3 regions of the Terribacillus saccharophilus genome follow, and region 1 is predicted to be linked to each of the others. Evidence: riboswitches for the same ligand, from Rfam matches in the RefSeq annotation. Region 1 holds a riboswitch; each other region holds the start of a gene.
The links. Region 1 has a riboswitch for S-adenosylmethionine ahead of GZ22_RS09690 (Na+/H+ antiporter NhaC family protein). Riboswitches for the same ligand answer to the same signal wherever they lie in the genome.
Positions count from the first base shown of each region.

Region 1 (4,809 bases):
CAACCTACAGCAAACTTTTAGTTTTGCTTAGCTTTCGGATATCCAATGAGAATAGCGATAACTCCGCAGATTCCTACTAGAATTGGATAAATACAGTATGGGATTATACTGATCGGAGATATTCCTGCTACAGTGGCGGCTGCTAAAAATTGGGCGCCATATGGCAACAGACCTTGGATAGAGCTAGAAAAAAGATCTAATATACTAGCTGATTTTTTTGGCTCAATACCATATTTATCAGCAATATTTTTAGCAAGTGGTCCAGTAATCAGTATAGATATCGTGTTATTAGCAGTTGATAGATCTGTAAGACTAACTAGACCTGCTATGCTAAATTCAGCCCCTCTTTTGGATTTAATTCTTCGAGTTGCGAGTTGAAGAAGAAAGTCAATTCCTCCATTAAATTTAATAACCTCAACCATTCCAGCTATTAATATTGCCAGGAAGGCAATTTCATACATGCCGGCCATTCCATCTCCAATTTGTTGAATCAAACTCAGGAAGTGATAGCTTCCATCCAACAATCCAACAGCACCAGCAAGTACAATTCCCAAAACCAAAACAAGGAATACATTTATACCAATTAATGCAAAAACAATAACTAAAATATAGGGTATGATTTTGATCCAACTATAGCTTAAGTGTTCAACTTGTCCAGATTCTCCTAATGTTAAAAAGCCTAAGATAATACATGTTACAATGGCTGCTGGTAACACAATCCAGAAGTTAACTTTAAATTTATCCTTCATCTCTGCGCCTTGTGTTCGAACCGCAGTTATTGTTGTATCCGAAATAAACGATAAGTTATCTCCAAACATAGAACCACCAACAATAGCCCCCATTACTAACGCCATAGAAAAATCGGTCTGTTCGCTAATTCCAACACCAATTGGTGCCAATGCAACTATCGTTCCTACCGATGTACCCATTGACAACGAAATAAAGCAAGCTATTACAAATAAACCTACAACGAGAAGATTTTGAGGTATTAGTGATAAAGTGAGGTTAACAGTAGATTCTACCGCCCCCATACCTTTTGCAACCTCAGAAAATGCTCCCGCTAAAAGAAATATAACAACCATCAACATTACATTTGGATTTCCTGCACCTTTGGTGAAAATATCTACCTTTTTAGTGAGCGATTCTTTTCTATTCATCGCCAAAGCTACACCTGCTGAAATTGTAATAGCTACTATGACAGGGAAGGTATAGAAATCACCTGTAATAATTCCTGATCCAATAAATAAAATTAGAAAAACAACAAATGGGATCAGAGCCCATGGATTTGCCTTCTTCATTGTTCCACCTCTTTTGATATTTACTGCAAAAAAACCTCTTCTTATATTAATTAAGAAGAGGTTTTATAACTATAAAACACTCTTCTTATCTATCAAGCCTCAGCTTTCTGGATTTGGCACAGCAACTTAAAGAATTAAGTTCCGCTGCCGAGATTTCGCGGGGCCAGTCCCTCCATCTCTCTTGATAAGAAGATAATATATTTTTTGGCGCAATAAAGAGGATTATACACACTGCCCATATCTTTATCAACTGATTTTTTGATTTGTATTATTTTATTAATCTATCATAATACCATCCATCATTCGAAGATTGGTGACACCTCAATTATCTGGTTTACTCGTAACACAGAAAAAGTATAATGATAGTGAGATGAACAAATTACAGAAATTGGAGGGATTAAAGTGGCGAAACCAACGCTTTTAGAAGAAAAATTTGAAAGTAAAGAATTGAATAGTTTACTCCAATGGCGTGTTGAACCTCAAAAATGGTTTATTGATACACAGAGCTCTCAATTAGTTTTAAACACTGATCCGAAAACAGATTTCTGGCAAAAGACACATTATGGATTCGAAAATGATAACGGGCATTTTCTTTATATGAAAACCGAAAAGAATTTTAGAATGACCACTAAGGTGAAGGCACAGCCAAATGCAAAGTATGACCATGCAGGGTTGATGATTCGCTATTCAAAGGATGTATGGGTGAAAACTTCTTTAGAATATATAACTAATAGTTTGAGTAAGTTAGGCGTCGTAGTTACAAACCAGGGATTTTCTGATTGGTCAACACAATATGTACAGGATAAAGATATCGACTTATACTTTCGTATATCCAGGATTGCTCAAAACTGTTATATCGATTTCTCATGGGATGGCGAAGAATGGATGCAAATGCGAATTGCTCATTTGGACATTCCGGATGACTCCCCTATTTCAGCTGGATTATTTGCTTGCAGCCCTCAAGGAAAGGATCAAACAGTACGTTTTGATTTTCTTACTATTGAAGAACTATCTTCTGATCCAAACGAAGCTTACTTATAATCGAAACAAATTGTATTCTCATCCTGCTGCCAAATGGCAGCTTTTTTTCGTCCACGAACTTACAGCATCTATGAGAATCGTAGAGCCTTGCCATTTACAAGAAGATGCACTTCTATTATAGTTATTACAGAGTTTATATATCTTTAATTAAAGGAGATGCTAAGATGAATCAAAAATCACAAAAGAAAATCAACAACTTAGAAAATATAGAGAGAGTTCCAGCAGATAAATTATTTGAGCTAATACCTATTAAGAAAGACGACAGCGTTCTGGATCTTGGAGCTGGTACTGGTTATATTTCTCTTTCTATTGCTGATCGTGTGAAAACGGTATTCGCCTTCGATTATGATGAAGATATCCTTAAACACTTGGACACAGTAGCAGAGGAAAGAGATATTACTAACATTAAAACTGTTGCAGGAAACTTTAAAGATATTCCATTAGAAGATCATAATATTGATATAGCTATTGCTTCGATTTCTTTGCATGAAGTTCAGCCCCTTGCAACAGCTTTGAAAGAGATTCACAGAACCTTGAAACACAAAGGCTTGTTCTTATGTATTGAATTAGAAAAGACTGAAGCTTCGACTGGACCGAGAGTTTCTTCTGAAGATATGGAAACTGAAATCCTTGATGCTGGCTTCTCTGTAGTTGATAAAATTTATCCGTCAACTAAAATTGCAAATCAGCCTGTTTATATTATCCTCGCTCAAAAAAGTAAATAAATAAGAACGCAAAGACCGTTACTAGAGCGACTTTTAAAACTAAAGAGAGTAAAAAAGACAGCAATTATTTTAATACGCTGTCTTTTTCACTCTATGTTTCATGCAAATTATCTTATCTAGCTTTGATTTACTCTTAGTGAAAAAACCAAACCTAACTTTTTACTCGCAATCAGTTGGATGATCTGACCGTTAGGCTGCTTTACTTTTTTATACCAGCTGCAAACAAAGGACCATTAACTGTAATGGTTGTCAGGATACGAGCCATTTCTTGAGGAGATTCTTTCCTGCCGCTGTTCAACCATTGTTGAACTACTCCCAACATTGCATTTCCTAAATAAGAAGACAAATATTGTCCTGGAACAAGGAGACTTTCTTCCTTTACAAAAGCAAATGGATTATCACCATAAAGTGTTTCCCACATAAATTCCTTTAGTCTTGCTTGAAATGAGAGGTCCCCTTTTGGACCTAATACAGCTCTCATAATATCGCTATTTTCATTAAGATATTCGAATACAGAAACTGTATGCGGGAATGGCTGCACAGCCGCAGATTCTGTTTTAAGTGAAGTCATAACACTTGGGAATTTTGTTTTTACAATACTGGATAACTCCAGCATAATTTCTTCTTCACACTTCTTCATTAAATCAAATTTGTCTTGATAATGTGCGTAAAATGTTCCTCTATTAATCTTCGCTTTTGTTGTTATATCTTTAACTGTAATTGCCTCGAAGCCTTTTTCATCGATTAACTTTATGAGTGCATCTCGAATGGATTCTTTAGTTCGTATTACCCTTAAATCAATATTACTGTCAGTCATGTAAATTCCTCCTTACTTATCCAACACAATTAGTAAAGGTGTCCCGTAACCAACACATCTACCATATCTGACTATTGTATAGTATCTAATTCCTACATATAATTTAGAACGTAATAAACAACACGGTGTTTATTTATTATTATAAAGTATCCGCTAGGAGGCGTTCAATAATGTTTAGAAACAAACTACTATTCTTATCACCAATAATTGCATTGGTTATAATATTTATTTTTTCTCTGACACTTATTCCATCAGTCCAACCAGAACCAAAAAATCTACCAATTGCAATCGTAAATGAGGATGCAGGTGTTGATATCCCGAATCAGTCAAAACTGAATATGGGTCAATCAATAGTGGAAATGATAAAAGAAAATTCAAAAGTAACAGCAGATCAAGAAGATCCTGCTGTTAAATGGATTGAAGTAAATAACGCTGAGGAAGTCCAAAAAGGATTAACTAACCAAAAATATTATGCAGCTTTGGTTATACCGAAAGATTTTAGTGAAAAGCAGTCTTCCTTACAAACTTCAACGCCTTCATCACCTGAAGTCGAGATATTTATTAATCAAGGTATGAATACAATGGCGTCAACGATGGCAGGACAAATGTTGAATGGAGTTGTAGACAACCTAAATAACACTGTTCGCACACAACTACTAGATGGACTAGAACAACAAGGCGCATCATTATCAACTGAGCAAGCTAAAGTTCTGGCTTCTCCTATTGCAAAGAAAGTCACAAATGTTAATGAAACTGGAACTAATAGCGCAAATGGGAATGCTCCTACTTCTTTATTTCAACCTCTTTGGATTGCTAGTATAGCAAGTGCTGCTATTGTTTTCATCTCTCTTAGAAAAGTAACCACAGCTAATCGAAAAGAGAACTTGGCAGTAAAAGTGGTTCAAATTCTAACAGGTGCGGTTGTAAC
Region 1 covers NZ_CP008876.1:1,901,461-1,906,269, forward strand. Annotated here, with positions in the region: gene GZ22_RS09690 (Na+/H+ antiporter NhaC family protein) at 18-1,298, opposite strand; SAM riboswitch class I at 1,381-1,489, opposite strand; gene GZ22_RS09695 (DUF1349 domain-containing protein) at 1,701-2,339, shown strand; gene GZ22_RS09700 (class I SAM-dependent methyltransferase) at 2,504-3,064, shown strand; gene GZ22_RS09705 (TetR/AcrR family transcriptional regulator) at 3,264-3,881, opposite strand; gene GZ22_RS09710 (YhgE/Pip domain-containing protein) at 4,052-4,809, shown strand, end outside.

Region 2 (4,809 bases), 1.3 Mb from region 1:
TGTGAACAACTTCCAATCCTGCTTCCCTGGCGATAGCAACAGCTTCTTGCGAAACGACACCTTCTTGGAGCCAGAAGATTTCTGGACGTACTTCGGCTGCTTCCTTAGCTAGCTCCACAGCTGCTTCGGGACTGCGGAAAATCTGAGCAATATCGATTTTCTCAGGCACGCTTGTCAAATCGGGATAAGCTTTTTCTCCCAATACACTCGTTTCAGCAGGGTTAACCGGAATAATTTTGTAGCCAAGTCGCTGCATCTTGCGAGCCAAACGGTTGCTTGGGCGCTGTTCCTTACTGCTCAAGCCTACTACTGCAATAGTTTTTTGACGGCCTGTCGCATCTGTCGCACTGCCGAGTGCTTCCCGGATAACGGCTTCATCATTGATGACGATTTTCCGTGATTCAGAACGGATTCCCGTCGCTTTTTCCAATGCTCTGTCCAAATCATGAATAAGATCATCCACTGACTCAATTCCAACAGACAAGCGTACCAATTCCTCTTTCACTCCCGTAGCAGCGAGCCCTTCTGCATCCAGCTGCAGATGTGTCGTTGATGCAGGATGTATAATCAATGATTTTGCATCTCCGACGTTGGCAACGTGTGACCAAAGTGCAACATTATTGATCAGTGTAGCACCAGCTTTTCTGCCACCCTTAATACCAAAATTAACAATGGAACCAGTACCAAATGGAAGTACTTTCTTTCCTAATTCATAGGATGGATGGCTGCTGAGTCCTGGATAAGCAACCCAATCAACTGCGGGATGCTGCTCAAGATAGTTCGCAAGCTTTTCTGCATTTTGGACGTGGCGTTCAACGCGCAAGTGCAAAGTCTCTAGCCCCTGAATCAGCTGCCATGCATTAAACGGACTAAGCGCAGCGCCTAAATCACGCAGTAATTGCACACGCAATTTTGTACTGAAAGCAAGGGTTCCGAAATCAAATGCATAGCGGATGCCATTGTAGCTCGGATCCGGCTCTGTAAATGTCGGAAATTTCGGTGAATTCCAATCAAACCTGCCTCCGTCAACAATCAATCCTCCAATAGAAGTACCATGACCGCCAATCCACTTCGTCGCACTGTGAACAACAATATCAGCACCTAATGTGATCGGTTTGCTCAAAATAGGTGTAGCAAATGTACTGTCAACGATTAGCGGAATACCCGCATCATGCGCCACTTCGGCTACGGCTTCCACGTCTAGTACATGCAGACTCGGGTTTCCGATAATCTCTGCAAATACAGCCTTCGTTTTGTCTGTAATCGCTGCACGGAAAGCTTCCGGATCAGTTGGGTCGACGAATTTTACGTTGATTCCATAACGCGGAAGTGTCGTTTGGAATAGATTATACGTTCCGCCATATAAGTTGGTCGCTGCTACGATTTCATCTCCAGCTGCAGCCAGATTTAGGATGCTGTAACTGATTGCTGCCATTCCAGAAGCAACTGCAACTGCTGCAACGCCGTCTTCCAGCAATGCAATCCGTTTTTCTAATACATCGACGGTAGGGTTACCAATACGGGAATAAATGTTACCTGGTTCATCCAATGCGAATAGACGCTCAGCATGATCTGTATCATGGAAAAGGTATGAAGTTGTTTGATAAAGCGGTACTGCTCTTGAACCTGTTGTCGGATCTGGTGCTTGACCACCGTGTAATGCTAATGTCTCTGCTTTATATACTTGATCTGTCATTTTGTCATTCCTCCAATTTTTATATAGATGAAAAAAGCAGCTTCCAGTAAGAAGCTGCTGCATAAGCATGAAACTTCTTATCTCTCAAACTCTTTGTTTGCTGGAAGTAGCACCTTCCAAGCATTGCTGCTTGCAGGTTGCCGGGCATCATAGGACCAGTCCCTCCGCCTCTCTTGATAAGTTATTATGAAATTTTCATAGGCTGCTGAAGCACCTCACGGATATGATGTCCCCATTTTTCAAATTCGAGCAGAAAGCCATCATGTCCATAAATTGTTTTAACGTCTATATGACGGGCACCCGGAACTGCCGCTGCAAAGCGTTCAATCTCTTCCGGCGGAAACAGCAGATCTCTGGAGAAGCCGAATGTCAGTACAATCGCTTTTATACTTTGAGCAGCAGACTGCCATCCTCCTCTTCCCCTTCCGATATCATGGCTGTTCATCGCTTCTAATAATGTCACGTAACAATTGGCATCAAAGCGATTGACGAGCTTCTCTCCTTGGTAGTTCAAATATGATTCCACTTCATAAGCTGCATCGTCCCTGCGGGAGGCAGCGCGACGGAAGCGTTCATTATATTGGTGATCAGAGCGGTAAGTAAGCATTCCTACCATCCTTGCAAGTCCGAGACCCGCAGCAGGTGGTTTATCTGCTGTGTAGTTACCATTGTTCCAATCGTGATCGGAAGTGATAGCTGTCTTGGCTAAGTGATTATAGGCAATTGCGTAATCACTTACATAAGGAGTTGCCGCCAAGGGGATCAGCACATCCATGAAATCTGGATACATGACACCCCATTCCAGTACTTGCATTCCTCCTAAAGATCCGCCGATCACAGCCCTTAAATGAGAGATTCCTAGCTTCTCCAATGCAAGGCGCTGAACCGAAACCATGTCACGGATCGTAATAGCAGGAAAAGCTGCCGCATACCTATCACCTGAAACTGGATCTGCCGATAAGGCACTTGTTGTGCCATTGCAGCCGCCCAGCACATTACATGTAATTATTTGATACCGGTCGGTGTCGATAAACCCTCCAGGCTTCAGCAATCCGCTCCACCAGCCTGGAACTGTACCATTACCAGCCGCAAGTTGATCTCCTGTCAGCGCATGGCAGATCAGCACCGTTTCTCCTGATTCGGGTCCGCTTCTTTCATAAGCTACTTCCACCTGTGAAAGGATTTCACCTGATTCAAGCTCGATATCCCCTATTAGAAGTTTTCCGGTTTGGTATGACTGTTGTGACCCCATGTTCCGTACACTTCCTCCCCTCAAAATAAAAAAACCACCCTGAGAGGACAGGGTGGCAATATGTACCGACATGTCTCTCTCATCTCTAAAGTGCATACGCACTTTCAGGAATTAGCACCTTATAAGCATTTCTGCTTGCAGGTTGCCGGGCATCGTCGGGCCAGTCCCTCCGCCTCTCTTGATAAGAGCTTGCTATTTATTTGTTAACAGGATTGTAGCATGGGTTAAAATATGAGTCAACTATAAATTCTGAAATTTCCATTTACGCTGTAAAATCCCCCAGAAATTTGGACGCCCCGCATCAGCTAATGCCAATGCGGGGCTAATAATGTAACTTTTCTATTGTAAGTAGAGGATACCTAATACATCCTCTTGCCGCGGTACTTGTTCCACATGGTAGTTTACACTTAAACGATGCAATCCCTACCTCTATTGCATCCTCACGGCTCCTAGGCCGCTCCAGTCTGAATAAGTACTTCTAATTAAAACTATAGCAGAATGCCAATGATCTTCGATAAAGTTACTTAAACATCGAAGACGTTAACTATCTTATCATGCTTTACAATTATTGTCAAACTCCCGATGGAGCGCCTATCCGCAGCTATCTATCTATTCCCGCTGTAACACCGCGCAAACTACTCCAAATTTCCCATATTTCTTAAATTCGGCACTATTTTAGTAACGCTTCATGACAAAAGCCCTGAAAACACTTACACGAGTTGGTCAGAAATATTCACGTAAGATAACCTGACAAGTTTGTTACATTTTTTTGTCTGGCACTTATAATGAGAAAAGATTTAAATTTTCAAACAATAAAGATAAACACAGGGGGTAGAGAAAATGGATATGGCTAATACGGTATTCATGTTTGTCGCAACTGTCTTGGTATGGTTGATGACACCAGCACTCGCACTCTTCTACGGCGGGTTAGTAAGAAGCAAGAACGTACTGAGCACAGCGATGCACAGCTTTACGACTATGGCAATCGTATCAATCATCTGGATTATTATCGGCTTTTCCCTGGCGTTCTCACCAGGTAACGGAATTATTGGAGGATTAGATTTCTTCGGACTTAATAATGTTGGTTTCGAGCCGACTGAAGGACACACTATTCCATTCAATTTATTCATGATGTTCCAAATGACATTCGCGATTCTGACAACTGCAATCGTATCTGGCGCTTATGCAGAACGTATTCGTTTCCCGGCATTCATCTTATTTACAGTTCTATGGGTCCTCATCGTTTACTCCCCACTTGCACACTGGGTATGGGGCGGCGGCTGGATCGCTGAAATGGGCGCTCTAGATTTCGCAGGCGGAAACGTTGTCCACATTTCCTCCGGTCTTGCAGGTTTGGTTGTTGCAATCGTTATTGGTAAACGGAAAAATGCAGGCACCACTGCACCGCATAACCTGATCTTCACCTTAATTGGAGGCGCACTTCTATGGTTCGGCTGGTTCGGATTCAACGTCGGCAGTGAGCTTGCTTTCGATGACGTAGCAATGTATGCCTTCATCAATACAAATACTGCTGCTGCTTCTGGTGTACTAGGCTGGATGATCATTGAATGGGTTGTCAATAAAAAGCCAACACTATTGGGAGCTGTATCCGGTGCGATTGCCGGTCTTGTAGCCATCACTCCTGCTGCAGGTTTCGTCTCCCCTATTGCCAGCATTCCTATCGGCTTCATCGGCGGTATCGTTTGCTTCTGGGGTGTCGGCTGGCTGAAACAGAAGCTAGGCTATGATGACGCACTCGATGCTTTCGGATTGCACGCAGTCGGTGGTACTTGGGGTGGTATCGCAACAGGCTTGTTCGCTAGCGATTCCATTAATTCAATCGTTGAGCACAATGGTCTTT
Region 2 covers NZ_CP008876.1:3,250,859-3,255,667, reverse strand. Annotated here, with positions in the region: gene GZ22_RS16155 (PLP-dependent aspartate aminotransferase family protein) at 1-1,696, opposite strand, end outside; SAM riboswitch class I at 1,771-1,879, opposite strand; gene metX (homoserine O-acetyltransferase MetX) at 1,881-2,948, opposite strand; SAM riboswitch class I at 3,025-3,136, opposite strand; gene GZ22_RS16145 (ammonium transporter) at 3,789-4,809, shown strand, end outside.
Region 2: another riboswitch for S-adenosylmethionine. It lies ahead of metX (homoserine O-acetyltransferase MetX); the one in region 1 lies ahead of GZ22_RS09690 (Na+/H+ antiporter NhaC family protein).

Region 3 (4,809 bases), 720 kb from region 1:
TGCTGCGCAACAACAGGTACAATCTCAATGTTCTTCGGATTTTCTACAATCTTGGAAGGATCTCCGAACTGGCCGAAGTCATCCGCTAATTTAATAACGTCAGCTGCTTCCAAAGCTCGCAGCGATCTAGCTTGGTTAGATGGATCATCCGGGATAGCAACCTTGTCGCCTTCCTTCAATTCATCAAGGCTTTCGATTTTCTCTGAATAAGCTCCGATTGGGGCAATGACAGTAGAACCGATTGGCACAATAGTATCACCATTTTCTTTGGCATATTGACTTAAGAAGGCGATATGCTGGAATGAGTTCATGTCAATTTCACCGTTGGCCAACGCTTGGTTTGGCAATGTATAGTCGGAGAATTCCACAAGTTCGATATTGATTCCCTCTTCCTTCGCCTTTTCTTTCAGGATTGGCCATTGGTCACCATCAGACCCTGTCACACCGATTTTAACTGTTTGACTGCCATCTGCTGAACTGCTTCCGCATGCTGCAAGGATAAACAAAAAGGCTAACGAAATGATTCCAAGTAGAGTTTTTTTCATGTCGATCATCTCCTTAAAATTTTTCTTGAAAGTGTATTGCCGACCCATTGGGCAAGCTGGACTAGCACAATTAAAATAACGACTGTAACAATCATGACACTCGTATCAAATCGTTGATATCCATATGTCATCGCCACATGTCCGAGACCTCCACCACCGACAGTTCCTGCCATCGCGGAGAAATCAATCAGACTGATTGTAATGAACGTCAATCCGAGAACGAGCGGACCGAGTGCTTCCGGAATAAGTATGGTATAAATAATCTGAAGCGGACTGGCACCCATAGCCTTGGCAGCTTCGATAACACCCGGATCAATGCTGATGAAGTTGTTTTCCACAACCCGCGCAATACTGAATGCTGCAGCAATGCTCATCGGAAAAATAGCTGCCCACGTCCCGATGGTCGTACCGATCACTTCTCTGGTAAGTGGACTAATCGCAACTAAGAAGATAATGAAGGGAATCGGACGGATAATATTGATTAGAAAATTGATAACTTGATAAAGAAAAGCATTCTCCATAATGTTTCCTTTTCGTGTTACAAAAAGTAAAAGACCGATAACAATGCCGAAAATTGAACCAATCACCAAAGTGACAGCTACCATCAGGATCGTCTGACCAGTTGCTTCAACGATGCGAGGCCAAAAAGTCTGCCAATCTACGCCCATGCTACGTCCACCTCCTCTATTTGTACAATTTCATCCAATTCCTTTACTGCACTAGCCGTTTTTCCTTCTTCACCATCAAAGCTGACAAGTAAATTGCCGTAAAATTTAGCCTGAATCTCTTGGACAGAACCATAGACGATGTTCACGTCAATATCGTGCTTCCTCGTTACCCGGGATAAGATAGGATCGCTTGCTACCTCTCCTTTAAAGATGATCCGGTACAGCTGCTTCCCGCCTTTTTGACGCCACTCATCCAATAATGACGGAGAAGGAAGATCCTGCTGCACGGAGCGGATGAATCGTTTTGTCGTCTGATGGACAGGACTTGTGAATGTATCAAATACTCCTCCTGATTCTATGACCTCGCCATCCTCCATAACAGCAACCTTGTCGCAGATTGATTGAATCACATGCATTTCATGTGTAATCAGTAGAATTGTGATGCCGAATTCCTTATTTACCTTTTTCAAAAGGCGAAGTATCTCTCCAGTTGTATCAGGATCCAATGCTGAGGTTGCTTCATCACAAATTAGAATATCCGGTGAAGTAGCTAGTGCTCTAGCAATACCTACTCGCTGCTTTTGCCCTCCGGACAGCTGTTCTGGATAATCCTTTGCTTTATCTGACAGTCCAACGAAACGGAGAAGTTCTTCTACCCTCTCTTTTATTTTTGCTCGCGGCATTTTTGCCAGTTTCAAAGGATAAGCGACATTACCAGCAACAGTCCGCGAGGTTAAAAGATTGAAATTTTGAAAGATCATCCCTATCCTGCGGCGAACTTTCCTGACCTCAGTTGGGCGAAGACTAGCTAAATCCACCCCTTGCACTTCCACAGCTCCAGCCGTCGGGTTCTCCAGTACATTCACTAACCGCAGCAATGTACTTTTACCAGCTCCGCTGAAACCGATGATGCCGAATATTTCTCCTTCCTCGATTGTCAGATTCACATTTCGGACAGCATGCACCTCCCGTTTTCCGATTGTGAATGTCTTTGATACATCCTTGAACGTTATCATTACTTTTCCTCCCATCAACGCAAAAGAGCCCTCTTTTTCCTTATCCAGAAAAAAGAGGGCTCCACGTATGAAACTTCCCCATTCTCATCTTCCAAACGCTCATAGGCGTTTGCAGGAATTGGCACGGTATTTGTGTAAACCCGTTGCCGAGACGTCATAGGGCCTGATCCCTCGATCTCTCTGGATAAGAATAAAACAAGTATGTAGTTGTAAGATTTGATTACCATGTTATGGGTTTTCCAATCAGATGTCAATTGGTTTTTTGAAAATTCTTTTTCTTGCGGGATTGACCACATAAAAAAGGCTGCAATAGAGCAACCCTTTAATCATAATAAGATGCATATTCGCTTCCTTCATAAATCTCTTCCGGACTGGCAGCCATCCACTCCTCGATCTCTAAATCGGGGTGTCTTTCTAAATACTCAGCAAGAATCTTATAGCCTTCATTATATCCGTAGATGTCAGGGAATACCTCGCTCCCAAACATGATTTCTTCCTTTGCCGCCAAGTTCTCTTCGTCCAAATGTTCTACAGCTTCCCGCCATAGTGCTTTATCATATTCATAGATTTCCCTGTCGAATTCTTTGGGATAAGCAACCTCTTCAAAGAATACAGCTTTCCCTTCGAATACGAGGTGATCCAGCAATGTGTTCCCTTCAGCAACCGCCGGAAACTGTTCAAAAAGGATACTATGATTGTATTCATGGGCCACTGTCGTTACCAGGGTACTATAGTCCATTTCTGCGTTAACGTAAATGGATATTTGTCCGGCTGAATATGCATAACCTAAGTAATCGACACCACTTGCCTCTGTTGTCGGAATCACGCAAACTGTCGTCTCCTCTTCACCCGGCAGGATCGATGCCGAATGAATCAGCGCTTCCTTTACTTGTTCTGTCACTTGCTCTTCATCCATAGTTTCGCTGAGCATTTCCAATTCACCCAATCTGTTAGCATGAGGTTGTTCCTTAAAAACACCAACACTGAACGCATCTGCTTTGGAAGCACCGTCAGCTAAACAGAACTCCATCAACGGCTCAACAAAGGTTTCTGCGTAGGTTTTATAATTATCATATTGCTCAGGGTCACGGTTTACCTTTTCTGCATAGTTCTGCATAAACTGATCTGTTCGGATGATATTGAATACTTGATTTGTATCAGGGTGTGAGAATGTTGTGGTCACATCTTTCACCTCTGCAAGCGGGGGCTGTTCCGGTTTAGATACAACCTCCGAAGACTCTTGACTGCATCCAACAAGACAAACAAGTAATAAAAAGAGAAGTGTTTTTTTCATTTATACCCTCCTATTTCAGCTCCTGCGAACGAAATTCCACTGCCTCCATCGGTTTCCCAATCAGATATCCTTGCACTAATGTACAGCCATTTTCCTTCAGGAATTCAAGCTGTTCCTGTTCCTCCACGCCTTCAGCAATTACGTCCAAATCGAGTTGCTTTGCCATGGCCAAAATAGTTTCCACCAACACTTTATTATTTCGATTGTGCATCATATCGCAGACAAAAGATCGATCGATTTTCAACGTATGAACAGGCAGGCGCTGGATGTACTGAAGAGAGCTGTAGCCTGTACCGAAATCATCGATGCTGATGCGAATACCAAGCTTTTTAATATGCTCCAGAACAGATATGGCATAGGAGTCACAAAACGGGATGTTTTCAGTGATTTCCAGTTCCAGATAAGCAGGATCCATCTCATACTCAAGCAGCGCATCCTCTAATTCGGCAAGAAAATCAGGATGAAGGAATTGATTGACTGATATATTTACAGCAAGACTAATCGGTTCATACCCTTGCGTTTTCCAGCATCGCCATTGCCTGAAAACTTCTCTGATCATCCACTTTCCAAGGGGGATAATGAAACGAGATTCCTCAGCAAGCGGAATGAATGTATTTGGATACAGCAACCCTCGCTCCGGATGCTGCCAACGCATTAATACCTCCGCACCGGAAACAGTTTCTGTATCTAGATAATAAAGCGGCTGAAAGTGAAGGCAGAACTCTCCTCTTTCTAGTCCATACCGCATCTCCTTCTCAAGCTCGAGCTTGGATTGTTCTGCAGGAAGGTACGTTTCATCATAAAATAGCCAACGCTTTCCGTGACTTTTCTTAGCTGCATACATGGCAGTATCCGCCTTAATAGTCAATAGTTTGACATCTTCAGCATGTTGCGGATATAAGCTGATTCCGATACTTGCAGAAACAAATACTTCTTTTCCATGAAGATAAAATACCTGTTCCAGTGATTGAATTAAGTTATATACAGCCTTTTCTATCTTAGGAATTTCGGTAATAGGCAGCAGAATAAGAAATTCATCTCCGCCTTGACGGAACACCTTTGCCCCTGACACGAGATTCTCCTGCAATCGTTCTGCCACCTTTCTCAGCAGCATGTCCCCGGCACCATGATTCATCGTGTCGTTTACCCATTTGAAATGATCCATATCCACAAAGAGCAAGGAAAAGTCGCCTTTATCCGTTGCTACCCATTCTGAAGCTATCCGATCAAATTCACGGCGGTTCGGAAGTCCTGTCAGCGGATCATGAGCAGCCAGGAATTCCGTT
Region 3 covers NZ_CP008876.1:2,618,458-2,623,266, reverse strand. Annotated here, with positions in the region: gene GZ22_RS13205 (MetQ/NlpA family ABC transporter substrate-binding protein) at 1-545, opposite strand, end outside; gene GZ22_RS13200 (methionine ABC transporter permease) at 551-1,213, opposite strand; gene GZ22_RS13195 (methionine ABC transporter ATP-binding protein) at 1,204-2,229, opposite strand; SAM riboswitch class I at 2,311-2,420, opposite strand; gene GZ22_RS13190 (DUF2268 domain-containing putative Zn-dependent protease) at 2,552-3,523, opposite strand; gene GZ22_RS13185 (GGDEF domain-containing phosphodiesterase) at 3,534-4,809, opposite strand, start outside.
Region 3: another riboswitch for S-adenosylmethionine. It lies ahead of GZ22_RS13195 (methionine ABC transporter ATP-binding protein); the one in region 1 lies ahead of GZ22_RS09690 (Na+/H+ antiporter NhaC family protein).